DNA from 3 places in the Peribacillus sp. FSL H8-0477 genome. Region 2 is predicted to be linked to each of the others. Evidence: a T-box and tRNA genes for the amino acid it is inferred to sense, from the RefSeq annotation. Region 2 holds a T-box; the other regions hold tRNA genes.
What was found. The T-box of region 2 lies ahead of tyrS (tyrosine--tRNA ligase). A T-box ahead of a tRNA ligase gene usually reads a tRNA of that ligase, here a tRNA-Tyr.
Positions count from the first base shown of each region.

Region 1: it encodes a tRNA-Tyr, which carries the amino acid that the T-box ahead of tyrS (tyrosine--tRNA ligase) is inferred to sense. The anticodon was not compared.
Region 3: it encodes a tRNA-Tyr, which carries the amino acid that the T-box ahead of tyrS (tyrosine--tRNA ligase) is inferred to sense. The anticodon was not compared.

Region 1 covers NZ_JBBODE010000002.1:61,965-65,224, reverse strand. The annotation lists gene MHI18_RS12185 (aspartyl-phosphate phosphatase Spo0E family protein) at 1-53, shown strand, start outside; gene rocF (arginase) at 108-1,004, opposite strand; tRNA gene MHI18_RS12175 (tRNA-Ala) at 1,128-1,200, opposite strand; tRNA gene MHI18_RS12170 (tRNA-Gly) at 1,227-1,301, opposite strand; tRNA gene MHI18_RS12165 (tRNA-Lys) at 1,309-1,381, opposite strand; tRNA gene MHI18_RS12160 (tRNA-Gln) at 1,473-1,547, opposite strand; tRNA gene MHI18_RS12155 (tRNA-Tyr) at 1,638-1,721, opposite strand; tRNA gene MHI18_RS12150 (tRNA-Thr) at 1,732-1,804, opposite strand; tRNA gene MHI18_RS12145 (tRNA-Val) at 1,822-1,897, opposite strand; tRNA gene MHI18_RS12140 (tRNA-Glu) at 1,910-1,984, opposite strand; tRNA gene MHI18_RS12135 (tRNA-Thr) at 2,021-2,093, opposite strand; tRNA gene MHI18_RS12130 (tRNA-Asn) at 2,095-2,169, opposite strand; rRNA gene rrf (5S ribosomal RNA) at 2,223-2,338, opposite strand; rRNA gene MHI18_RS12120 (23S ribosomal RNA) at 2,459-3,260, opposite strand, start outside.
Region 2 covers NZ_JBBODE010000001.1:1,552,745-1,556,004, reverse strand. The annotation lists gene MHI18_RS07870 (transglycosylase domain-containing protein) at 1-1,464, opposite strand, end outside; T-box leader at 1,612-1,835, shown strand; gene tyrS (tyrosine--tRNA ligase) at 1,892-3,148, shown strand.
Region 3 covers NZ_JBBODE010000002.1:653,184-656,443, forward strand. The annotation lists rRNA gene MHI18_RS14840 (23S ribosomal RNA) at 1-831, shown strand, start outside; rRNA gene rrf (5S ribosomal RNA) at 953-1,068, shown strand; tRNA gene MHI18_RS14850 (tRNA-Asn) at 1,094-1,168, shown strand; tRNA gene MHI18_RS14855 (tRNA-Ser) at 1,172-1,263, shown strand; tRNA gene MHI18_RS14860 (tRNA-Glu) at 1,273-1,347, shown strand; tRNA gene MHI18_RS14865 (tRNA-Val) at 1,358-1,433, shown strand; tRNA gene MHI18_RS14870 (tRNA-Met) at 1,472-1,545, shown strand; tRNA gene MHI18_RS14875 (tRNA-Asp) at 1,553-1,629, shown strand; tRNA gene MHI18_RS14880 (tRNA-Phe) at 1,640-1,715, shown strand; tRNA gene MHI18_RS14885 (tRNA-Tyr) at 1,758-1,841, shown strand; tRNA gene MHI18_RS14890 (tRNA-Trp) at 1,849-1,922, shown strand; tRNA gene MHI18_RS14895 (tRNA-His) at 1,960-2,035, shown strand; tRNA gene MHI18_RS14900 (tRNA-Gln) at 2,075-2,149, shown strand; tRNA gene MHI18_RS14905 (tRNA-Gly) at 2,153-2,227, shown strand; tRNA gene MHI18_RS14910 (tRNA-Cys) at 2,237-2,310, shown strand; tRNA gene MHI18_RS14915 (tRNA-Leu) at 2,318-2,398, shown strand; gene MHI18_RS14920 (L-lactate permease) at 2,988-3,260, shown strand, end outside.

The DNA.
Region 1 (3,260 bases), on a different contig from region 2:
CAGAACTGGATACTTTAATCATTCAATATATTCATCTAACCAAAAAACAGTAACGAGGAAGTTACTGTTTAATTGTCTTGCATTATGTAAAAGCAGTGTAATCTACTTTACACTAACTTTTCTCCAAACAAAGAACCCATTAAGGCAACAGCAACCGTCGCTGTTTTATTTTTTTCATCTAGGATAGGATTAACTTCTACAAATTCAGCAGAAGTCACAATACCTGACTCTGAAAGCATTTCCATCGCCAGATGACTTTCTCTGTATGTGATTCCTCCCAACACGGGGGTTCCTACTCCTGGAGCATCTATCGGATCTAACGCATCCATATCTACTGATAAATGGACACCGTCTGTTTTATCTTTAAAGAAAGCAATAGTCTCTTCCATTACTGCTGCCATCCCGCGTCTATCAATTTCATGCATCGAAAAAACTTTAATCTCTTTCGAACTTATTAATTCTCTTTCTCCCTCATCTAAAGAACGAGCACCAATAATGACAATATTTTCGGGTTTAATTTTAGGCGAGTATCCATGGATGTTTACAAGCCCATCGTTTCCCAGCCCTATACTAACTGCTAGTGACATCCCATGAATATTACCAGAAGGCGTCGTCTCATCTGTATTTAGATCGCCATGAGCATCAAACCAAATCACACCCAGATTCTCATAGTGTTTTGACGCTCCTGCTAATGTTCCAATGGCAATTGAATGATCCCCACCTAATACAAGAGGAAATGAGTTCTTACCCAGAATAGCATCGACTTTTTCTGCCAGCACCCTGCTCCCGACAGTGACCTCTTTCAAGTTATTCAGCTTTGTTTCTGAAGCAGCCAACTGTTCGGGTCTTCCAATCGTAATGTCTCCTAAATCCTCTACATCAATCCCTAAGCTTCCAAGTTTCTCTACTACCTCGGCATACCTGATTGCACTTGGTCCCATATCTACCCCACGTCTATTTTGACCGAGATCCATAGGCAGACCAATGATTGTTATTTTCTCTATCTTCAATTCCTCAACCCCTTTAAACCATTTTATACCAATATAGGCAGATGGTTCAACAAAACAAAAGGTTGTATAAAGATACAAAAAAAACCTTAAACCAAAGAATGGTTTAAGGTTTTTGTATGGAGCCTAGCGGGATCGAACCGCTGACCTCCTGCGTGCAAGGCAGGCGCTCTCCCAGCTGAGCTAAGGCCCCTCTTGTACAGTAATGTACGATTGAGATGGAGCGGAAGACGGGGTTCGAACCCGCGACCCCAACCTTGGCAAGGTTGTATTCTACCGCTGAACTACTTCCGCATAAAAGTGAGCCATGTAGGATTCGAACCTACGACCCTCTGATTAAAAGTCAGATGCTCTACCAACTGAGCTAATGGCTCATATTAATTAACAAAATAAAAAGTCAGATGTATATGTTTACTATTCAAACGTAAACTCACAACTGAGCACTTGATACTTCATATAATAATATGGCTGGGCTAGCAGGATTTGAACCTACGCATGACGGAGTCAAAGTCCGTTGCCTTACCGCTTGGCTATAGCCCAATATATTGTATACCTGACAAAAAAATAGGTGGTAATCATATATTCCCCTAAATGAGAAAATATATAACTGTCCACTAATTGATTTTATAATGGTGGAGGGGGGCAGATTCGAACTGCCGAACCCTAAGGAGCGGATTTACAGTCCGCCGCGTTTAGCCACTTCGCTACCCCTCCAGAAAAACAGTGCCGGCAAGAGGACTTGAACCCCCAACCTACTGATTACAAGTCAGTTGCTCTACCAGTTGAGCTACACCGGCAAGTGTAAAATAAAACATGGTGGAGGATGACGGGATCGAACCGCCGACCCTCTGCTTGTAAGGCAGATGCTCTCCCAGCTGAGCTAATCCTCCATATATATAAAGTGGTGACCCCTACGGGATTCGAACCCGTGTTACCGCCGTGAAAGGGCGGTGTCTTAACCGCTTGACCAAGGGGCCTAACTAATTTTCATATCAATTCCAAGTAAACTAGTAAGCTCCCAAGCGGATTCGAACCGCTGACCTCTTCCTTACCATGGAAGTGCTCTACCTACTGAGCTATGGAAGCATGGCTCCGCAGGTAGGACTCGAACCTACGACCGTTCGGTTAACAGCCGAATGCTCTACCACTGAGCTACTGCGGAATGGTATAATGTTTCCTAAAACTCTTCGATAGATAAAAATTAAAAGTGAATCTGCCTGGCAATGTCCTACTCTCACAGGGGGAGACCCCCAACTACCATCGGCGCTGAAGAGCTTAACTTCCGTGTTCGGAATGGGAACGGGTGTGGCCTCTTCGCCATCATTACCAGACATTATTCATTTATCAAAGACATTTATTATTATAATATCTTTTTATGGATTTTTCAAGAACAAATTTCTTGTTCTTTCAAAACTAGATAATAGGAAGGTTAATGCACAATATTAAAACGAATGGTTAAGTCCTCGATCGATTAGTATTTGTCAGCTCCACGTGTCACCACGCTTCCACCTCAAACCTATCTACCTGATCATCTTTCAGGGATCTTACTAGCTTACGCTATGGGAAATCTCATCTTGAGGGGGGCTTCATGCTTAGATGCTTTCAGCACTTATCCCGTCCGCACGTAGCTACCCAGCTATGCCTTTGGCAAGACAACTGGTACACCAGCGGTGCGTCCATCCCGGTCCTCTCGTACTAAGGACAGCTCCTCTCAAATTTCCTGCGCCCACGACGGATAGGGACCGAACTGTCTCACGACGTTCTGAACCCAGCTCGCGTACCGCTTTAATGGGCGAACAGCCCAACCCTTGGGACCGACTACAGCCCCAGGATGCGATGAGCCGACATCGAGGTGCCAAACCTCCCCGTCGATGTGGACTCTTGGGGGAGATAAGCCTGTTATCCCCGGGGTAGCTTTTATCCGTTGAGCGATGGCCCTTCCATGCGGAACCACCGGATCACTAAGCCCGACTTTCGTCCCTGCTCGACTTGTAGGTCTCGCAGTCAAGCTCCCTTGTGCCTTTACACTCTACGAATGATTTCCAACCATTCTGAGGGAACCTTTGGGCGCCTCCGTTACTCTTTAGGAGGCGACCGCCCCAGTCAAACTGTCCACCTGACACTGTCTCCCACCCCGATAAGGGGCGCGGGTTAGAATTTCAATACAGCCAGGGTAGTATCCCACCAATGCCTCCACCGAAGCTAGCGCTCCGGTTTCAAAGGCTCCTACCTATCCTGTACAAGCTGTACCAA
Region 2 (3,260 bases):
CCATTTACCAACTTTAATGGGCACATTAACGGATATGGAAGCAGGAGAAATCTTGCCTAACTCTATGGCCGGTGCATAGACGAGCAGTGGTTTCATGGTGGATCCATTTGGACGCTTAGCTGCAGTAGCATGATTCAATTGTTCCCGTGAATAATCCCGGCCGCCTACAAAGCTAAGAATCTTACCCGTTTTATTTTCAATAAGGATGGCTCCGGTTTCTACTGGTTGATCAATAACCTTTGATTCTTTTGTTTCTGAATCTGTTATTCTCTGTTTTTTTGTATTCCCATAATACTGGTAATCTTTCGCTACTTTTTTCATTTTATTATATATTTTTTTATCGATTGTCGAATAAATTTTATAGCCGTTCTGATGAAGCTTACGATCAGCTATGGTCGTATACTGTTCTTTTAAATCTTTATCTTTTTCAAGGTCTTTTTCATTATAGCCAGCTTCTTTTGCAAAGATGGTTGTGAGAATTTCTACGGAACGTTTTTCAATTTCATAAGTAACCCAAGGGTATTCATCATAGGGTTGTGGTTGAGGTCCTATGAAATCCTTTACAAGGTCATAAGCTAGTGCATCTTTATATTCTGCTTCAGTGATATAGCCGCCATCAAACATTCTCTTTAGAACCGTTTTCATTCGATTCAGACCTGGTTCGAGATTTGTTTTTAATTCTCCTTTTTGGGTATATGGAGTATACCCGAATGGACTTTGAGGCAGCCCGGCAATAAAGGCAGACTGTGGGAGATTAAGCTTTTTAGCTTTAATCCCAAAAAGCCCTTCTGAGGCAGCTTGAACGCCTGCAATGTTTTTACCTGATGAGTTTCTGCCAAATGTTGAAATATTAAGATAGGTTTGAAGTATTTCTTCTTTCTCAAAGAACTTTTCGACGCGAAGCGCAAGTAGTATTTCTTTTGCTTTCCGCTCGAAAGATACTTCATTTGTTAGTATTTGATTCTTAATTAATTGCTGAGTCAACGTACTTCCGCCTGATTGAACAGAGGCATTTGTCATTTCTTGAAAAATTGCACGCATAATGGCTTTTGGTACGACACCCTCATGCTCATAGAAATATTCATCCTCTGTGGCTATAATGGCGTCAGTAAGATGTGTTGACATTTGGTTTAATAAAATTTCTTCACGTTCCAAATCAGATGTAAGTTTGCCGAGATAAACCTTATTGGCAAAGTAGATTTCTGAGGTTTCTTCATAATTGTATAAATCCTTTTTTAGGTCTGTTTTTGATCTGATTGGTTCCTCTTTTACAAGTGCAGCAAAGTAACCAGCTCCAACGCCTCCTGCAAATGAAAAACCGAGTATTAGTGTAAGTATGAATAAAAGCGTTAAGTTCCAGACAACCTGATATGTAATTCTTGAGTATTTTTTTGTTCGCTTGTCCTTAAAAAAATCAATTACCGGACGCAGCTGTGTCTGTTTATTTCTTTCATTATTTTTCATCGTATCAAACCCCCTGAAATCACATACATTATAGCATATAAGCCGTTTTGAGAATGACTACTTTTTATTATTTTCCATAAAAATGTCAAATAAAGTTGACAGTTGTCACTATGTATGATAAAAATTTATTATCTTAAAATTTAATAATGTAAAGCGATGATAGGATTAAGTAGCAAAGCTATCCCTGTTTTAGAGAGCCGGTGGGAGGTGAAAACCGGTACATATAGCGTGGTGAATTACGTCCTGGAGCATTTGCTGTGAACCATATACATTTAGCAGCAAACGGCTGATGGCCGTTATTCAGTTTAAGCGGAGGACAGGCAAGCTATGTTCTCAAGTTGGGTGGTACCGCGAATTTATTCGTCCCTTCATTTTATGAAGGGGCTTTTTTGTGTTTGTTTGCGGCATATAAAGGAGGAAAAATCGTATGGAACTTATTAAAGACCTCGAATGGAGAGGGATTATTTATCAACAAACAGATGAGACCGGTCTAACGGATCTGTTAGAAAAAGAGAAAATATCATTATATTGCGGAGTAGATCCTACTGCGGATAGTATGCATATAGGACATTTATTGCCATTCCTAACTTTGCGTCGATTCCAAAAACATGGTCACCGTCCACTTGTATTAGTTGGAGGAGCTACAGGACTTATCGGTGATCCGTCTGGTAAAAAAGAAGAAAGACAACTTCAAACACTAGATCGCGTGCTTCATAATGCGGATTGTATTAAAAATCAATTAACACAAATTTTTGAGTTTGACGGAGATAACGGTGCAGTCATGGTAAATAATTATGACTGGATTGGCAAAATTGATATGGTTACGTTCCTCCGCGACTATGGAAAATATATAGGGATCAACTACATGCTTGCCAAGGATACGGTTGCTTCACGTTTGGAAACGGGCTTATCCTTTACGGAATTTGCGTATACCATTCTACAGGGAATAGATTTCAATCATCTGTATGATCATCACAGCTGTAAGCTCCAAATTGGCGGAAGTGATCAATGGGGCAATATCACAACAGGACTAGAAATGATTCGTAAATCACACGATGGAGATACGAAGGCGTTCGGAATGACTATTCCTCTTGTAACTAAATCAGATGGTACGAAGTTTGGGAAGACAGAGGGCGGCGCAATATGGCTGGATCCAGAAAAAACATCACCATATGAGTTCTACCAGTTTTGGATTAATACAGCGGATACTGATGTAATCAAATACTTGAAATTCTTTACGTTCTTAGAGCGCGAGGAAATTGAAGCTCTTGAGGAATCAGTAGCTTCAGAGCCGCATTTACGAAAAGCACAAAAGAAATTAGCAGAAGAAATGACGAGACTAATTCACGGTTCAGAGTCGCTTGAACAAGCGGTTAGAATTTCTGCAGCATTATTTAGCGGCGCTGTTAATACGTTAAGCGCAGCAGAAATCAAGCTTGGATTCAAGGATGTTCCGACGTATGAACGTGAAAGTTCCGATGAGATTGGCTTAGTGGATCTATTAATTGAAGCCAAGATTTCTCCTTCAAAAAGACAAGCGCGTGAAGATATCCAAAATGGTGCCATTTCAATTAATGGTGAAAAAGTAACCGACGTTGCATATACGGTAAGTGACAATGATAAAATTGAAGGCGAATTCCTGTTAATTCGTCGAGGTAAAAAGAAATACACTCTCATTAAGTAATGAATAGCTGAAAACACACGCGCACTGATTAATAATCAGTGCGCGTGTGTTTTTTTAAAAAATGGGGCTGTTGATTTCTTTTCCAGGCGCTCGCTTTCTGCGGGTCTCACCT
Region 3 (3,260 bases), on a different contig from region 2:
GGAGCTTTACTGTAACCTGATATTGAATTTTGGTACAGCTTGTACAGGATAGGTAGGAGCCTTTGAAACCGGAGCGCTAGCTTCGGTGGAGGCATTGGTGGGATACTACCCTGGCTGTATTGAAATTCTAACCCGCGCCCCTTATCGGGGTGGGAGACAGTGTCAGGTGGACAGTTTGACTGGGGCGGTCGCCTCCTAAAGAGTAACGGAGGCGCCCAAAGGTTCCCTCAGAATGGTTGGAAATCATTCGTAGAGTGTAAAGGCACAAGGGAGCTTGACTGCGAGACCTACAAGTCGAGCAGGGACGAAAGTCGGGCTTAGTGATCCGGTGGTTCCGCATGGAAGGGCCATCGCTCAACGGATAAAAGCTACCCCGGGGATAACAGGCTTATCTCCCCCAAGAGTCCACATCGACGGGGAGGTTTGGCACCTCGATGTCGGCTCATCGCATCCTGGGGCTGTAGTCGGTCCCAAGGGTTGGGCTGTTCGCCCATTAAAGCGGTACGCGAGCTGGGTTCAGAACGTCGTGAGACAGTTCGGTCCCTATCCGTCGTGGGCGCAGGAAATTTGAGAGGAGCTGTCCTTAGTACGAGAGGACCGGGATGGACGCACCGCTGGTGTACCAGTTGTCTTGCCAAAGGCATAGCTGGGTAGCTACGTGCGGACGGGATAAGTGCTGAAAGCATCTAAGCATGAAGCCCCCCTCAAGATGAGATTTCCCATAGCGTAAGCTAGTAAGATCCCTGAAAGATGATCAGGTAGATAGGTTTGAGGTGGAAGCGTGGTGACACGTGGAGCTGACAAATACTAATCGATCGAGGACTTAACCATTCGTTTTAATTACATGCAAAAAACCTTCTTATTATCTAGTTTTGAAAGAATAAGTAAAATTGTTCTTGAATTTTTAACAAAAAGATATTATAATAATAAATGTCTTTCAAAATGAATAATGTCTGGTAATGATGGCGAAGAGGCCACACCCGTTCCCATTCCGAACACGGAAGTTAAGCTCTTCAGCGCCGATGGTAGTTGGGGGTCTCCCCCTGTGAGAGTAGGACATTGCCAGGCAGATTCATTTAAACCACTATATTATTCCGCAGTAGCTCAGTGGTAGAGCATTCGGCTGTTAACCGAACGGTCGTAGGTTCGAGTCCTACCTGCGGAGCCAAATGGAGAGCTGTCCGAGTGGCCGAAGGAGCACGATTGGAAATCGTGTAGACGGGTAACCCTGTCTCAAGGGTTCAAATCCCTTGCTCTCCGCCATTACTTCACGGCCCCTTGGTCAAGCGGTTAAGACACCGCCCTTTCACGGCGGTAACACGGGTTCGAATCCCGTAGGGGTCACCACATACATATTGGAGGATTAGCTCAGCTGGGAGAGCATCTGCCTTACAAGCAGAGGGTCGGCGGTTCGATCCCGTCATCCTCCACCATATTTTTTAAAAAGTGACGTTAGTAAAATTCCCATTATCGCGGGGTGGAGCAGTTCGGTAGCTCGTCGGGCTCATAACCCGAAGGTCGCAGGTTCAAATCCTGTCCCCGCAATCATAATGGTCCGGTAGTTCAGTTGGTTAGAATGCCTGCCTGTCACGCAGGAGGTCGCGGGTTCGAGTCCCGTCCGGACCGCCATTATTATTATGGCTCAGTAGCTCAGTCGGTAGAGCAAAGGACTGAAAATCCTTGTGTCGGCAGTTCGATTCTGTCCTGAGCCACCATTATAAACTTGATTTCTTAAGTTTACTAGCAGTATTATATATGGAGGGGTAGCGAAGTGGCTAAACGCGGCGGACTGTAAATCCGCTCCTTAGGGTTCGGCAGTTCGAATCTGCCCCCCTCCACCATCTTTACAGGGGCATAGTTTAAAGGTAGAACTGAGGTCTCCAAAACCTCCAGTGTGGGTTCGAGTCCTACTGCCCCTGCCATTTTTAAATTAAATTTAAATACTTTTCTCTTATCATGGCGGTTGTGGCGAAGTGGTTAACGCACCTGATTGTGGTTCAGGCATTCGTGGGTTCGATTCCCATCAGTCGCCCCATTTTTTTTTGAGAAAATATACTTAATATATAGATACTAATGGGCTATAGCCAAGCGGTAAGGCAACGGACTTTGACTCCGTCATGCGTAGGTTCAAATCCTGCTAGCCCAGCCATTAGCGGAAGTAGTTCAGTGGTAGAATACAACCTTGCCAAGGTTGGGGTCGCGGGTTCGAACCCCGTCTTCCGCTCCAATAAATATTGGCGGCATAGCCAAGCGGTAAGGCAGAGGTCTGCAAAACCTTTACCACCGGTTCGATTCCGGTTGCCGCCTCCAATTATTTGCCTGAGTGGTGGAATGGCAGACACGCCGCACTCAAAATGCGGTGCCGTAAGGCGTGCCGGTTCAAGTCCGGCCTCAGGTATTACTAAAAAGACTTCGTATGTCATATACGAAGTCTTTTTTCTGTTTGAATTTTAATGCCATTCATAACGAAATAGGTCTAAACCATTAAAAATAGTCCTAGACGGGAATAAAGCATGTTCAGACGGGATTAGTATTTCCACAGACGGGAATAACTCGTTTGGTGACGGGATTATCGCCATCTCAGACGGGAATAATTCAAAAGCAGCAAGCAAATAGAGAAAACACCCACTCCAAGGCAACGTGTCCACTAAACAGAGATCTCTTCTTTCTAGGCCATTATAAATTTAAAGAATTATTTGATAAAACAAAAAATATATGGAAATCTATTTACAACTTGTATAGAATAGGATAAAAGATTAAAAGTTTTAAGGGTGATAAAGTTAATCTAAGGGGGTGAAGAGAGGCGGGGGCGGGCTTTATAATGAATCAGGGAGAGTCGAGTAAAGCAAATCTTCATTCACAATTGATCGTTGTGTAAAAGCAGGAACAGCCAGGGGTAACTTCAAAAATATTTTGTATTATGATTGTACCTAATTATGTAAGCGTTTACTTGTGACTGTATTCTGTTTTTAAAATGGAGGTATGTTATGACTTTTGTACAAGACGTAACTGCAGTAGGGGGAAGTCTAGGTCTGACTGCGTTAGTTGCTGTTATTCCAATACTATATTTTTTCTGGGCTTTGGCAATTAAAAGAATGAAAGGGTATATAGCAGGTCTGACTACGTTATTGATTGCTTTGATTTTAGCAGTAGCTGCATTTGGAATGCCTGCTCAATTGGCGGTCATGTCAGCTACACATGGTGCAGTATACGGTATAATCCCTATTGGCTGGATTATTATTAGTTCCGTTTTTTTGTAT